DNA from 3 places in the Mesorhizobium sp. ESP-6-2 genome. Region 1 is predicted to be linked to each of the others. Evidence: riboswitches for the same ligand, from Rfam matches in the RefSeq annotation. Region 1 holds a riboswitch; each other region holds the start of a gene.
The links. Region 1 has a riboswitch for cobalamin ahead of bluB (5,6-dimethylbenzimidazole synthase). Riboswitches for the same ligand answer to the same signal wherever they lie in the genome.

Region 1 (4,899 bases):
GGCCGCGTCGTTCCGCTCAGCTTGCGGACGAACTGAAGGGCTGCATCGCGCACCTCGTCATCGGTTGCCGGCGGATCAAAATTGAACAGGGTCTTGATGTTTCTGCACATCGCTTCCGTATCTCCTCTTGTCCTGGAGCCGTTTCAATCGGGACGCGTTCTATCCTCAATCATGATCGTGTCAAAAACCAGAGAGACGGCTGCATGCCTCAATCCGCGTCCAGCGGCTCCGTCCCGATCGGCTTGCCGTCGCGGGACAGCCTGATCTTCTCCACCTTGTCCTCGGCCGCCTTGAGCAGCCGGTCGCAATGCACCTTCAGCGCCTCGCCGCGCTCGTAGATCCTGATCGACTGGTCGAGCGGCACATCGCCACGCTCCAGATCATCGACGATCTTCTCCAGCGCGTCGAGAGCCTGTTCGAAGCTCATCGCCTTGACGTCTTCGTTGGTTTCACCAGCCATCATTCATCCTTTCATCAGTCGCCCGACATGGGCGGCGACCGAAAATGCCAATCCTTGCAGATCGTAGCCGCCCTCGAGCAGGCTGACGAGCCGGTTGCCGCTGTGGCGCGCCGCGCGCTGCATGAGTTGGCCGGTGGCCCAGTCGAAATCATCCTCGGTCAGGTTGATCTCGGCCAGTGGGTCGCGATGATGCGCGTCGAAGCCGGCCGAAATAATGATCAGGTCGGGTGCAAAATTGTCGAGCGAGGGCAGCACGCGCGACAGGAAGGCGTCGCGGAACGCCTCGCTGCCGGTCTGCGGCGCAAGCGGCGCGTTGATGATGTTGCCGGCGCCGGTTTCGTTCTTTGCTCCGGTGCCCGGGTAGAGCGGCATCTGGTGGGTCGAACAATAAAGCACGGACGGATCGTCCCAGAAAATATCCTGCGTGCCGTTGCCGTGATGCACGTCCCAGTCGACGATGGCGACACGTTCGATATCGTGTTTGCGCTGTGCATAACGTGCGGCGATGGCCGCCGTGTTGAACAGGCAGAAGCCCATTGCCGTCGCTTTCTCCGCATGATGGCCGGGCGGCCGGGCGGCGACGAAAACGTTGTCTGCCCTGCCGGCAAAGACGTCGTCGACGGCGGCATTGGCGGCGCCGATCGCGGTGATCGCCGCTTGCCAGCTCTTCGGGCTGGCCGTTGTGTCGGCATCGATGCGGGCGATGCCCGTCTCGGGAATGGCGGCGCGTACCCGCTCGACGAAATCCCCGGGATGCGCATAGAGAATGGTGGCCTCGTCGCCTTGTGGCGCCTCGAGGCGGTCGAGCGCGGCAAAAGCCTCCTCGTCGAGCACGCGCTCGATGGCGCGCAAGCGGTCCGGCCGCTCCGGATGGCCGGGTGGCGTGATGTGCTCGAGGAAGATCGGATGGGTGTAGAGACGAGTGGCCATGCTCCCTATCTAGTGCCCCGGCGCGGCGATGGCCATGCGTTGCGGCCTGATGGCTGGGGAAAATCGCGCCTGCGTCCATTCGCGTCGCCGCGGGCGATTGGCGGCGCGGAGGCTTCGTCGTAAAGTCCCGGCCACTGCCTGGTGCCCGCCGCGAGCGGGAGAATCGGGAACACGGTTTGATACCGTGGCGTGCCCAACGCTGTAAGGGGGACCGCGCCGGTAAATGCCACTGTCGATGACGGGAAGGCGCCGGATGCGGGTTGATCCCGAGCCAGAAGACCGGCCTGGCAGGCATCGTCATCCGCATGGTCAGGCGGACGGCAGTTGATTGCAATCGCAAGGGGACAAGCGATGCCGGACGAGATGACCATCCCCGTGGGTGACGGATTCGACCAGATGGCGCGCGATGCGGTCTACCGCGCCATGTTCACGCGGCGCGATGTCCGCAGCCATTTTACATCAGAGGCCGTCGATGACGAGGTGCTGGCGCGGCTGCTGCTTGCCGCCCATCACGCGCCATCGGTCGGCTTCATGCAGCCATGGAATTTCATCGTCATTCGTGGCACCGAACGACGGGAACAGGTGCGCGCCCTGTTCCTGGCGGCGCGCGAGCAGGAATTGCCCGCTATCGAGGAAGAGCGGCGGGCGCTCTACCGCAAGCTCAAGCTGGAAGGCATCTGCGAAAGCGCGCTCAATATCTGCATCACCTGCGACCGGCGACGCTCACAGGGTTCACCGCTGGGACGCTGGCACAATCCCGAGATGGATCTCTACAGCACGGTCTGCGCGGTGCAGAATTTCTGGCTGGCGGCACGCGCCGAAGGGGTCGGGGTCGGCTGGGTCAGCATTATCGAGGCGCAGGCGTTGAAAGACCTTCTGTCGATTCCCGAGCATGTGACGCCGGTGGCCTATCTCTGTGTCGGCCGCGTCTCCGAGTTCGCGCCGAAACCGGACCTCGAAACACATGGCTGGGGTCGACGACTGCCGCTGCCCGAGCTGATCATGAGCGAGACGTTTTGCGGACAGGGCGAAGTGCCGCTCAAGTCAACGATCGCCCGCCTCAAGGCGGCAACACGGGAAAAATCTGGCAAACCCTTGATTTGATTGCCGACACGGCATGCGCAGCGCTGCCGGCGGCCTGCGCCTTGTCCTGAGCATCTGAACCTGGAAGCACCTCGGCTATCCGCCTTCAGGCGGCTCCGGTATCCTTCCTCAACAATCCTTCGAGCAGTTGCTTGAATGCCGCTACCACGGTCTTTGATGTCGCTTCCGGGTCGTTCGAATTGGCGATCCGCTGCGCCGCCTGACTGCTCGCCCCGTTGATTAGCCGCGCCGCGGTCTCAGGGTCGACGCTTGGGACCACCACCCCGTCCCCTTGCAGCATCGTCAGATGATCGGTCATGGAAGCGACGCAGGCATTGGCGTTCGGCCATTGCGCGGGGTCCCCCAGCACGGCCGGACCGTCCCGGAACATGATGCGCTGGATTTCCGGCTCCAGCGCCATTTCGATGTAGCTCGTGCATTCGTCGACGAAGCTTTGCCAGCGGGTCGGTGCTTTCGCTGCAACCTCATTCACCCGTGCCGCCATCTCGGCGTCGATCTCGGCGATGACCGCCTGCAAGAGCCCCTTCTTGTGGCCGAAATGATGATAGAGCGCACCGCGCGTCAGTCCTGCCGATGCGGTGAAATCGTCCATCGACGCTTCGGCATAGCCGATCGTTCCGAAGGCATGCCGGGCCGCGGCAATCAATTTGGCGCGGGTTTCGGCGATCATTTCCTTGCGAGGCTTGTGCATTTCTTCTGGCCTTATGCACATACGTTCCGTATGCCAATTGACATACGCAGCGTATGATCTATCTAGTGTTCATACGCATCGTATGTAATTTCCGAATCGCCTTTTGTCGAGGAACGGACCATGCAAAATCCCTACTCCGAGATCTTTCGATCCCCTGGCGCCAAGGGCTTTGCCGCTGCCGGCTTCATGGCGCGCCTGCCGATCGCCATGGCGCCGATCGGCATCGTGGCGATGCTGTCGCAGACGCGTGGCGAATACTGGCTGGCGGGTGCCGTCTCGGCGACATTCGCGCTGGCCAACGCTTTCCTGGCGCCGCAGATCTCCAGGCTGGTCGACCGCCTCGGCCAGACACGGATCGTCGTGCCCACCACCATCGTCTCCGTGGCGGCATTCCTGCTGCTGATTGCGTCGGCCAACCAGGATTGGCCGGTATGGACATTGTTCGTGTCGGCGCTGCTGGCCGCGGCCATGCCCAGCATGCCGGCAATGGTGCGCGCGCGCTGGACCGAGCTTTTTCGCGGCCGGCCGGAGATGAACACCGCCTTCGCCTTCGAATCGGCGGCCGACGAGCTGGTCTATATCGCCGGTGCGTCGCTGTCGGTGGGCCTCAGTGCGGCGCTGTTTCCGGAAGCAGGCATGCTGGCGAGCACTTTGTTTCTCGCCTTGGGCTCCATAGCGTTCATTCTGCAGCGATCGACCGAACCAAGAGTGCGGCCGGCGGACCATGGTTCGGCCGGCTCGGCGATCCGCCTGCGGCCGGTACAGATCATCACCTTCGCCCTGATCTTCATCGGCGCGACCTTCGCGACGACGGAAGTGAGCACCGTGGCGATCACCAAGGAGTTCGGCCAAGCCGGTGCCGCAAGCCTGGTGATCGGCGTTTATGCGCTGGGATCGTTCGTGTTGGGCATCGTGGTCGGCGCACTCAACCTCAAGACGCCGCTACAGCGCCAGCTGGCCGTGGCGGTCGCGATCATCGCGGTCAGCACGCTTTTGCCGCTCACCGCCGACAGCGTGCCGCTGCTGGCGGTGACCGTCTTCATCAGCGGCGTGGCGATCTCGCCGACTTTCATCACAGCATTTGGCCTGATCGAACGGCATGTGCCGGAAGCGATGCTGACCGAGGGCATCACCTGGGTGACAACGGGAATCGGCATCGGCATGGCGCTGGGCTCTTTCGCCGCCGGCGCCGTGGTGGATGCGTTCGGCGCCCAGAACGGGTTCTGGGTCTCGGTGGTCGCGGGCGGCATCGCGCTGGTCACGGTGCTGCTCGGCCAACGCAGCCTTGCCACTCACAAATGCGAGCTGGATGGGTGTGAAGCGGCCGTCGTTGCCGCGGAATGATCCATGACGCGTCCGGTTCAGCGGATCGGACGCTACTGCCGCCGTCGAACTTCAGAGAATCTCGGTCTTGGCGATATGGATGCCAAAACCTTCAAGGCCGACATAGTGGCGCTCGCGCGAGGCGATCAAATTGATCGAGGAAATGCCGAGATCCTTCAGGATCTGAGCACCGAGCCCGATCTCGCGCCATTCATTCTCGCGGCGGCGCGCCTCTTCGTGATCCTCGCGGTCGCCGCTCGCAGGCCGGTTGCGTTCCTGGTGGGCGACGCCGACCGAGCCCTCTCGCAGATAGACGATGACGCCGCGCTTGCGCTCGCCCATCGCCTTCATGATGCCGTCCAGCCGATGGCTGGTGCCGAAGACGTCGGTC
Region 2 (4,899 bases), on a different contig from region 1:
TTGGTCAGCCCCATCTCGGTGACCAGGTCGGCCGCCTCGACCAGCGCCGGCTTGGCGTTGCGACCGGTGACGACGACATGCAGGCCCTCGCGGCGCGCCTTCAGCGCGGCAACCACCTTCTCCAGATCGAGATACTCGTAGCGCAGCGCGATGTTGAGTTCGTCGAGCACGACGAGACTGATCGACGGATCGGCCATCAGCTCCAGCGCCTTGGCCCAGGCGGCCTCGGCCGCCGCGATGTCGCGCTTCAGATCCTGCGTCTCCCAGGTGAACCCCTCGCCCATCGCGTGCCAGACGACGCGGTCGCCGAATGCGGCGAAGGCCTCCTTCTCACCCGTATGCCATTTGCCCTTGATGAACTGGACGACGCCGACGCGCTTGCCGTAGCCGAGCATGCGCAGCGCCAAGCCGAAGGCAGCCGTGGTCTTGCCCTTACCCGGGCCGGTGTTGACGATCAGCAGTCCCTTTTCGACCGTCTTGCTCGCCACCTCGGCATCCTGCACCGCCTTGCGCTTGGCCATCTTGGCGCGGTGGCGCTCTTCGTCCTTTTCGTCGATGTCGGTCATGTCACTTCACCTTGAGCGGCAGCCCCGCCACCATCAGCAGCACTATGTCGGCAATCGCGGCGACCTGCTGGTTGAGGCGGCCGGCGGCGTCGCGGAACCGGCGCGCCAGCGCATTGTCTGGCACGATGCCTTGTCCGACCTCATTGGATACCACGAACCAGGGCCCGCGCGGCCGCGACAGCATGTCAGCCAGCCGCCGGCATTCGCCCTCTACATCATGTTCGGCCAGCATGTGATTGGTCAGCCAGAGCGTCAGGCAGTCGATAAGCACCGGCTGGTCCTCCGGCAAGATCTCCAATGCACCGACAAGGTCGAGCGGTGCATCAATGGTCGTCCAGCCCTCGCCGCGCCGCGACCGGTGCAACGCGATGCGCTGCCGCATCTCGTCGTCATAGGCTTGCGCCGTGGCGATGTAGGTCCATGGCGAAGGCAAGGCCGTCATCAGCGTTTCGGCGTGCGCGCTCTTGCCGGAGCGCGCACCACCGATGATGAAGGTCAGTCTTCCGCGATCAGGCAAAGCTGTCGCGCAGACTCGTCGCGGTGCCGGTGAAGCGTCCACGCACCACGCCGACGGCAGCGCCGAGCACGAGCCAGAAGACTAGGTTGGTCACAGTTACCGCCACCACGAACTGATGATGCAGGCCTTCCGGAATCGGCGTCTCGAAACTGTCGGGCTGCGGCGCGCCGACAATATGCGGCGCGACGATCAACACCACGCCCAGAATCGCCAGCGGCAGCGATTTGCGGAAGGCGATCAGGGCAAGGCCGATCGCCGTTGCCGCCACCGTTGCCGTCCACCAGATCTGGCGCGGCAGAAGCTCGGCGGCAGGCATGGCCGGCAGTTCCGGCGGCAGGCCGAGGCCCGGCGCCAGCGTGAACACGGCAAAGCCGGCCAGTCCCCAGAACACGCCCTGGCGCCAGTTGCCGATGCCGCCGGCGAATTCCGAAACCGCGACCAGGACCAGCGCGAAGCCGATGCCGGTGACGATGTTGGCAAGCACGCTGAAGGCGAAACGCTCGAAGCCGTCGGCCGGCGCCCAGCCTTCCTCTTCAGCCGGAGCAGCTTCAGCGGGTGCCGGCGCCGCGGAGCTCATGGCGTTACCCGCCGGGGCGGCAGCGCTCATGGCGTTGTTGTCGGTCGCGGCCGGTGCGGTATGGTCATGGTGATGGCCGCCGCCGGCCTGTTCGTAGACTTCCGCCTTCAGGATCAACGGCACGGTGGCATAGGCCTGCATGCAGGCGAGAACGACACCGGCCACAAGCCCTGCGATCGCCGCGATGAACACGACGTTGCGAAACAGGTTCATGATGTCAAATCCCTATCAGTGGCAGGGAAACGCCATCGAGTGGCGATAGTCGTGCGCGGCATTGTGGACCGCGTCGATATGCGAGAAACCGACAAAGCCGACGACGAAAATGCCGAGCAGCGCCGCGAGCGCGAGTTGCAAGAGGCGCGACTGCGAGGAGATGGAGGCGCCGAGGGAGACGGAAGCGGTATTCATGTCTTGTCCTTTCACCCTCCACCCGAGGGCATCGAAGTCAGTTTCCTGTCGCCGGCAGGTCTCCTGGCTCGCGGATCAGCGCCCTTCCCCACCTTCCCGAAGAAAATCTTCAGTGGCATATGGAGAGGACTACCGCACACAGTTGCGGGGGCAGCCACGGCATTGGGCAGCAAATCCGCCCGCACCGCATTCCCTCTTGGCTCCAATCGGAACCGACGACGAAGGTGACTATAGGGAAAATCGCCGCATCCGGCAAACCAAATTCCGACGGCGACAAGCGCTTTAGCGCCGTCCGGCCGCTTGCTCCGCTGCAATTGACAATTTCCGTGGCCGGGTGTCGGCTGCCATCCTCACAGGAGGCCAGCCATGCAGCCCGTCCAGAGCCAGCACGCCCCCTACAACGGCCTCACCCGGGCCGAGCCGACATTGCCGTCCTCGGCCTATTGGGATGCGGCGGCCTACCAGCGCGACCTCGACGCCATCTGGTACAGGAACTGGCTGCTCGTCTGCCGTGGGGCCGACCTTGCCCAGCCGCTCGCCTTTCGCACCTTCCGCGTCGGCACCCAGGAGGTCGTCGTGCTGCGCGACGACACCGGCGAGCTACGCGCCTTCCACAACACGTGCCGGCATCGCGGCTCGCAGCTTTGCCAGGAAAGTGCTGGCCGGTTGAAGGCGCGGCTGATCACCTGCCCCTATCACGCATGGTCCTATTCGCTGCGCGGCGATCTCGTACGCGTGCCGTCGAAAACGCTGCCCGAAGGCTTCGACAAGGCGGACCATCCGCTCTATCGCGTCTCGCTGTCGGTCTGGCGCGGCTTCGTCTTCGTCAATCTGGCGGAAGATGCCGCCGGCTCGGCGCACTCATCCTTCGACCAGGCCTCCGGCGATCTCGGCAACTGGCCGCTGGAATCGCTGACATCAGGCCATGTGCTGCGCAAGGTGATGAACTGCAATTGGAAGATCTTCTGGGAAAATTTCAACGAGTGCCTGCATTGCCCCGGCGTCCACAAGGACCTGTCGCGGCTGGTTCCGATCTATGGCCGCGGCCTGATGGGCCGGCATGACGACCCCGAATGGACCCGCCATGCCGACAATGACGCGCCGGAATTTTCCGGCGGGCTGCGGGCGGGTGCCGAGACATGGTCGCGCGACGGCCAGGCGCATGGGCCGGTCTTTTCGGGCCTCACACCGGCCGAGCGCGCCGCCGGCCAGACCTACGCCACCAGCCTGCCCTCTATGTTCATCGTCGGCCACGTCGACTATGTCAGGTCAGTACGGCTGGTGCCGCTTGGCCCCGAGCAGACCGAGTTGACCGCCGAATGGCTGTTCGCGCCCGAGGCGTTGGCCGCCACCGACATCGACAATATCGTCGGCTTCGGCACCCAGGTGCTGGAGGAGGATGCCGCGATCTGCGAGGTCAACCAGAAAGGGCTGCGCTCCATGCGCCACAAGGCCGGCGTGCTGATGCCGGAGGAGTACGACCTTCACCGCTTCCACGACTGGGTGCGCGAACGGCACGCTGCGCTTGTGCCGTAAGCTTCACAGCGACTTCGGCAGATACCGCCAGGTGACATAGCCGCAGACCGCCGCAAGCAGGCCGAGCGTGACGAAAACCGAGCCGAGGCCAAAAAAGGCCAGCACCACTGAATAGACCAGCGGCGGCGTCAGTTCGGAAAAATCGAGATAGGTGCGGTAGACCGCAGCCATCTGCGCGCGCTCGTAAGAACGCACGGAGCGCATGAAGGCGGTCGAGCCCAGCGCGTCGAGCGCGATGGTGAAGAAGGCGCCGCATAGCAGGAAGGCGCCGGTGATGAGCGGCGCGCTTTCGCCGACGGCACCCGCCGCCAGCAGCATCGCCGACATGGCGAAATAGGCAAATGTCATGGTCCTGCGGCCGCCGAAGCGCTTGCCCGCCTTGCCCCAGAAAATCGCCATGAACAAAAGCGCGTTGCCCGCCGAAACCAGAATGCCGCCGGCCAGTTCGCCCTCGCCGGTGATGACCATGAACAGCGGTCCGTAGACGAAGAAGGTCGTCCAGAAGCAGGAGCGGCCGAAGGCGATCAGCCAGGCCAGCCTCAGCCTCGGCTGCGCGACGAAGCGGCCGATATTGGCCAGCGGATTGACCGGGCGCGTCTTGCCCGGCCGGATCGAGGGATTGTCGCCGAGCCGGTAGGTCCAGAACAACGCCAGCAGGGCCAAGGCGAATACGGCGACCGCGCCATGCGCGGCATAGATGCCGAAGCGCGTGTAGAGAAAGATGCCGAGCGTCGGCCCACCCGTCCAGGCAAACATCGACCACGCCATGCGCAGCGATTCGGCCTGCATGAAATCGGTCTTGCGGATGTGGTCCATGATGTAAAGGTTGAGCGTGATCGACAGCGCGCTGGCGCCCATGACACGGCATAGCATGCCGGCCAATTGCCCGGCGAGCGTATGCGTGACGAAGAACAACGAGCCGATCGCCAGCAGGCAGGCGCCCGCCGTGTAGACCCAACGCCGGGCGAAGCGCTGGATCAGCATCGGCATGAACAAGGTCACCGACAGGCCGAGCATCGCCACGATGGTGTAGAGGATCGAGACGATCTGCTCATTGTGGAGGATCTCGTAGGCCTGGATCGGGATGACGCTCGACACCGTGGCGCGAGCGAAGGATTCGACCGCGTAGAGCGAGGCGAAGGTGCGGGCATCCGCGGCCTTGAGGGCCGGTAGCCAGATCGGATGGCGCACATGCGTGGACATTGCTTCCCCAAAGCAGAATCACCAGCCAAATCTGCGGCCATCATTTCGCGACCGGTAACAGGAAACCGACGTGCCCCGGTTAAAACGAAGCC
Region 3 (4,899 bases), on a different contig from region 1:
TCGAGGTGTGGATCATCTCGACGGCGCAGCAGGCGAGGCCGAAGGTCATGAACATCAGCGAGCCGCTGCGCGCCCAGGTGATCAGCGCTTCGGTCGAGGTGACGAGAAAACCCTTGTCGGCGAGTTCGTTGTTGATTTCGAGGAAGAACGGATCATCGGACCCAACCGGCCTGCCGGTATTGGGATCGATCAGACCCTTGGGCTTCGGCGCGACGAGCGTGCCGGAACTGTCGCTCAATCCCATTCGAGCGCTCCTTTTTTCCATTCATAGGCAAAGCCGATGGTCAGCACTGCCAAGAACACCATCATCGACCAGAAACCGAGCATGCCGATTTTCGAGAACGACACCGCCCACGGAAACAGGAAGGCCACTTCCAGGTCGAAGATGATGAACAGGATCGACACCAGGTAGAAGCGGATGTCGAACTTCATGCGGGCGTCATCGAACGAGTTGAACCCGCATTCGTAGGCGGAAAGCTTTTCCGGGTCGGGATTGCGATAGGCCACCAGGAACGGCGCCACGATAAGCGCAACGCCGACAGCCGCCGCCACTGCGATAAACAGGACGATGGGCAGGTACGAACCGAGAAGTGCGTTCATGCTGCGGCTTTCCGTTGGCGCCAATCCATTTTGATTACAGCACCAGACCCTATTGCGGAAGCGTGACAGTTTAACCGCTGAACCGTTTTAAGGGGCCTTTGCTGCAACGCGGCGAGGGTTAGCGCAGCGCTTCCGGCGAAGCAAGTCAAACCTTGTTCAAAACACCGGCCTGGACGGCATAAGGGAAGAAACTGGTCCGATCCGCTCCTGTCTGATTTCCTTCGCTTTTTACTCCACTTTTCTCTCCTGACAGAATTGCCGACAAAACCCTGCTAGCATCGCTGGAATCAACTGTCCGAACGACGCTCAACACGCCTCAGAGTCGCATCCGAATGAAGGAAAAGATCTCGCTCGCCATGGCCCGGCGCATCGCGCTCGCCGCCCAAGGGTTCACTGATCCCCGCCCAGCCGGCACGCCCGACCGACGCCACTTCGCCCGCGTGCTCTCGCGTACCGGCCTGCTGCAGATCGATTCCGTCAGCGCGGTGGTGCGCGCTCATTACATGCCGCTCTATTCGCGCCTTGGCCCCTACCCGTTCGCCTTGCTCGACAACGCCGCCGTCACGCGCAAGCGCACGGTTTTCGAATACTGGGCGCACGAGGCTTCCTTCCTGCCGGTCGAGACCTATCCGTTGATGCGTTGGCGCATGCAGCGCGCCGAGCGCGGCGATGAAATGTACCTGGGACTGGCCAAATGGGGGCGCGAGCACGCCGCCTATATAGAAGAGATCTACCGCGAGGTCGCAGAACGCGGTCCGATCGCCGCGTCCGCGTTCGAAGGCCAAAAGGGATCCGGCGGCTGGTGGGGCTGGAGCCACGCCAAGCATGCCTTCGAATGGCTGTTCTGGGCAGGACGCATCACCACCGCGCATCGCCGTGGCTTCGAACGCTTCTATGATCTGCCCGAGCGCGTGCTGCCGCAGGCAATCCTCGATCTGCCGGTGCCATCAGCCGAGGACGCGCATCGGGAATTGCTGCGGATCTCCGCCCGCGCCCATGGCGTCGCGACAGCGAGCGACCTGCGCGACTACTTTCGCTTGTCGCCGGCCGACATGAAGGGCCGGCTGGAGGAACTGGTTGAAACAGGCGAGCTGGTGCCGGTGCGTGTCGAGGATTGGAACAAACCGGCTTACCTCCACAAGGAGGCCCGCATTCCCCGCAGGATCGACGCCCGCGCCCTGCTGGCGCCGTTCGATCCGGTGGTCTTCGAGCGCTCGCGCACGGAGCGGCTGTTCGATTTCCACTACCGCATAGAAATCTACACCCCTGCCGAAAAGCGGCAATACGGTTATTACGTCCTGCCCTTCCTGCTCGGCGACAGGATCGTGGCGCGCGTCGACCTCAAGGCCGACCGGCCGGCCGGCGTGCTACGCGTCCACGCGGCCTATGCCGAGCCCAGCGCGCCGCCTGAAACCGCCGCGCAACTCTTCCAGGAATTGACGCAGATGCAGGGCTGGCTCGGCCTCGAACGGATTGAGATTACGCCCGCCGGCGACCTTGGGCAGCCGCTCGCCGACATTGCCGTGTCGTAGACGCGCGTTGACACCGCCGCCCGCAAGAGCCTAAATCCCATCGAGACGGTCTCCTCTCGGCAAAGGGAGGAGCCAAGAGGGAATGCGGTGCGAAATCTCGATTTCAAATCCGCGGCTGTCCCCGCAACTGTAAGCGACGAGCCAAGGCCGAAAACCACTGGGACGGTCCCGGGAAGGCGGCACGAAGGCGATGACCCGCGAGCCAGGAGACCTGCCGTCTGAGACATAAGAATCCGATCGCCCGGCGGGTTTTCCGGGCAAGGAGCCCGATTTGGAACGCGACAGCAGTTTCCCGGCTGAAACAGCGGACATTTTGTCTGGCGATAGCGACTTGTCTGGCGATAGCGAGGCCTTGGCCGGCGTCACCATCATCGTCTGCGCTTCCTGCCGCGATGAGACCGGTTCCGACGCCCATCCCCGCGCCGGCGAAGTTTTGGCTCAAGACACGCGCCAAGCCGCAACGGCCGACAATGTCCGCGTCCGCACCGTCGAATGCCTCGGCAATTGCAAGCGCCGCCTCAGTGCCGCGATTCTTCGCGACGGCTGCTGGAGTTATGTCTTCGGCGACCTAAACATCGCCAGCGGCGCCGATCTCGTCACCGGCGCGAAACTCTTCGCCTCTTCGACCGACGGCCTCATTCCGTGGCGCGGCCGTCCGGATTCCCTCAAGCGCGGCCTCGTTGCCCGCATTCCTCCCCTCGACATGCTGAAGGACTGATCATGACCGCCGCAGTTTCCGCCGCCACTCTCTCCCGCGTCCCCTGTACCGTCGTCACCGGCTTCCTGGGGTCCGGCAAGACCACGCTGGTCCGCCATCTACTGGAAAACGCGGGCGGCAGGCGTATCGCCATCATCGTCAACGAATTCGGAGACATCGGCATCGACGGCGAGATCCTGAAGGGCTGCGGCATCGACACCTGCCCGGAGGAAAACATCGTCGAACTGGCCAATGGCTGCATCTGCTGCACCGTCGCCGACGATTTCGTCCCGGCGCTCGACCAGATCCTGTCGCTGACGCCGAAGGTCGACCACATCCTGATCGAGACCTCAGGCTTGGCTCTGCCCAAGCCGCTGGTCCAGGCATTCCAGTGGCCGACGGTGAAGAGCCGGGTGACAGTCGACGGCGTGATCGCCGTGGTCGACGGTCCGGCACTCGCCGAGGGGCGCGTCGCCAACGACATGGACGCCCTGCAGGCGCAACGCGCGCAGGACCAGACACTGGACCACGACGATCCCATCGAGGAGGTGTTCGAGGACCAGATCGCCTGCGCCGACCTCATCATCCTGTCGAAGAGCGACCTGATGGATGCCGCAGGTTCGGCTCGCGCCAACGCCGTCATTGGCGAACACTCCGCCCGCGCCGTGAAGGTCGTGCCGACAGCTCATGGCAAGGTCGATCCGTCCGTGCTGCTCGGGCTGGGCCTCGCCGTCGAGGACGACATCGAGAACCGCAAGTCCCATCATGACGGCGCCTTCGACCACGAGCACGACGACTTCGATACGTTTATCGTCGACATCCCCTCGATCGCCAATCCGGACGACCTGGCAAAGCGCGTCGCCACCGCGGCCGAACAGGAAAACGTGCTGCGGGTGAAAGGCTTCGTCGAGGTCGGCGGCAAGCCGATGCGCCTGTTGCTGCAGGCGGTCGGTCCGCGCGTCAATCATTACTACGACCGCGCCTGGACGGCTGACGACGACCGCCGCTCGCGCCTGGTCGTCATCGGCCTCAAGGGGCTGAACCGCCCGGCGATCGAGCGTATACTCGCCGGCTGACGCAACAGCGACCGCGATGCACATCCTCGCCACCACATCCGCCTCGCTCGACGATCTCGCCGAGCCGGTCGATCTGCGGCAGACGCCGGCGGATATGGTGGCGCTGTCCTTCACCGACAGCGACCTAGCCGGATTGGCGGCGGCCTGGAAAGGCGACGCCGATCGGCTGCCCACGATGCGGCTGGCCGCGCTCCGCGACCTGCGCCACCCCATGTCCGTCGACCTCTGGATCGACAGCGTCGCCCGTCACGCCAAAATCATCCTGGTGCGTATTCTCGGCGGTTACGAGTGGTGGCGCTACGGCTGCGACCAGTTGGCCGCGGTTGCCCGCGAGCGCGGCATAAAGCTGGCACTGCTTCCCGGCGAGAGCCACGACGAGGATATCAGGCTGATCGAAGCCTCGACGCTGCCGCGCGAGGAACTGGACGGGCTGCTCAATTATTTCCGCGAGGGCGGCCCGGCCAATATGAGCGCCCTGGTGCGCAGGCTGGCGCGGTTGGCGGGGTCTGATGCGATAGCAGCCGAGCCGGTAAGCGTGCCGAAGGCGGGTTACTACGAGCCAGGTCGCGGCGTCGTCCCCTTCCCGCTCGAGGGAAGGGTTCGGGCGCAGGCCGGGGGTGGGGTCGCCTCTGAAGTGCGCCGACTTAAAGAGGCGCCGAACCCAGTCGCACCGACCCCACCCGGCCCTGCGGGCCACCCTCCCCTCGAGGGGGAGGGAAAGGTCGTGCCCATCCTGTTCTACCGCTCAATGCTGCTCGCCGCGGATGTCGCCCCGATCGACACGCTCTTCGAGGCGCTGCGGCAACGCGGTATGCGTCCGGTGCCGATCTTTGTTTCCAGCCTGAAGGACCTGGAATCCCTGGCATTTGTCGAGACCGCGGTTGCCCAGCTCAAGCCCGCCGCCATCGTCACGGCGACCGCCTTCGCTTCCGGCGCCGAACCCGGCGTCGAAACCCTGTTCGACCGCGCCGGCGTGCCGGTCTTCCAGGTGATC

Region 2: it holds a riboswitch for cobalamin, as region 1 does, so the genes downstream of both, LB532_RS07765 (CbtB domain-containing protein) here and bluB (5,6-dimethylbenzimidazole synthase) in region 1, are expected to answer to the same signal.
Region 3: it holds a riboswitch for cobalamin, as region 1 does, so the genes downstream of both, LB532_RS07595 (DUF1636 family protein) here and bluB (5,6-dimethylbenzimidazole synthase) in region 1, are expected to answer to the same signal.

What each region holds. Positions count from the first base shown of each region.
Region 1 covers NZ_JAIUGT010000004.1:213,930-218,828, forward strand. The annotation lists gene LB532_RS13505 (DUF2277 domain-containing protein) at 1-110, opposite strand, end outside; gene LB532_RS13510 (exodeoxyribonuclease VII small subunit) at 209-460, opposite strand; gene LB532_RS13515 (histone deacetylase family protein) at 464-1,390, opposite strand; cobalamin riboswitch at 1,513-1,693, shown strand; gene bluB (5,6-dimethylbenzimidazole synthase) at 1,742-2,494, shown strand; gene LB532_RS13525 (TetR/AcrR family transcriptional regulator) at 2,580-3,185, opposite strand; gene LB532_RS13530 (MFS transporter) at 3,306-4,529, shown strand; gene ribB (3,4-dihydroxy-2-butanone-4-phosphate synthase) at 4,581-4,899, opposite strand, start outside.
Region 2 covers NZ_JAIUGT010000002.1:526,026-530,924, reverse strand. The annotation lists gene cobO (cob(I)yrinic acid a,c-diamide adenosyltransferase) at 1-566, opposite strand, end outside; gene cobU (bifunctional adenosylcobinamide kinase/adenosylcobinamide-phosphate guanylyltransferase) at 568-1,083, opposite strand; gene LB532_RS07770 (CbtA family protein) at 1,076-1,873, opposite strand; gene LB532_RS07765 (CbtB domain-containing protein) at 1,889-2,068, opposite strand; cobalamin riboswitch at 2,104-2,300, opposite strand; gene LB532_RS07760 (aromatic ring-hydroxylating oxygenase subunit alpha) at 2,435-3,604, shown strand; gene LB532_RS07755 (MFS transporter) at 3,608-4,807, opposite strand.
Region 3 covers NZ_JAIUGT010000002.1:491,625-496,523, reverse strand. The annotation lists gene LB532_RS07610 (NuoB/complex I 20 kDa subunit family protein) at 1-244, opposite strand, end outside; gene LB532_RS07605 (NADH-quinone oxidoreductase subunit A) at 235-600, opposite strand; gene LB532_RS07600 (winged helix-turn-helix domain-containing protein) at 933-2,132, shown strand; cobalamin riboswitch at 2,162-2,366, shown strand; gene LB532_RS07595 (DUF1636 family protein) at 2,404-2,850, shown strand; gene cobW (cobalamin biosynthesis protein CobW) at 2,853-3,905, shown strand; gene cobN (cobaltochelatase subunit CobN) at 3,922-4,899, shown strand, end outside.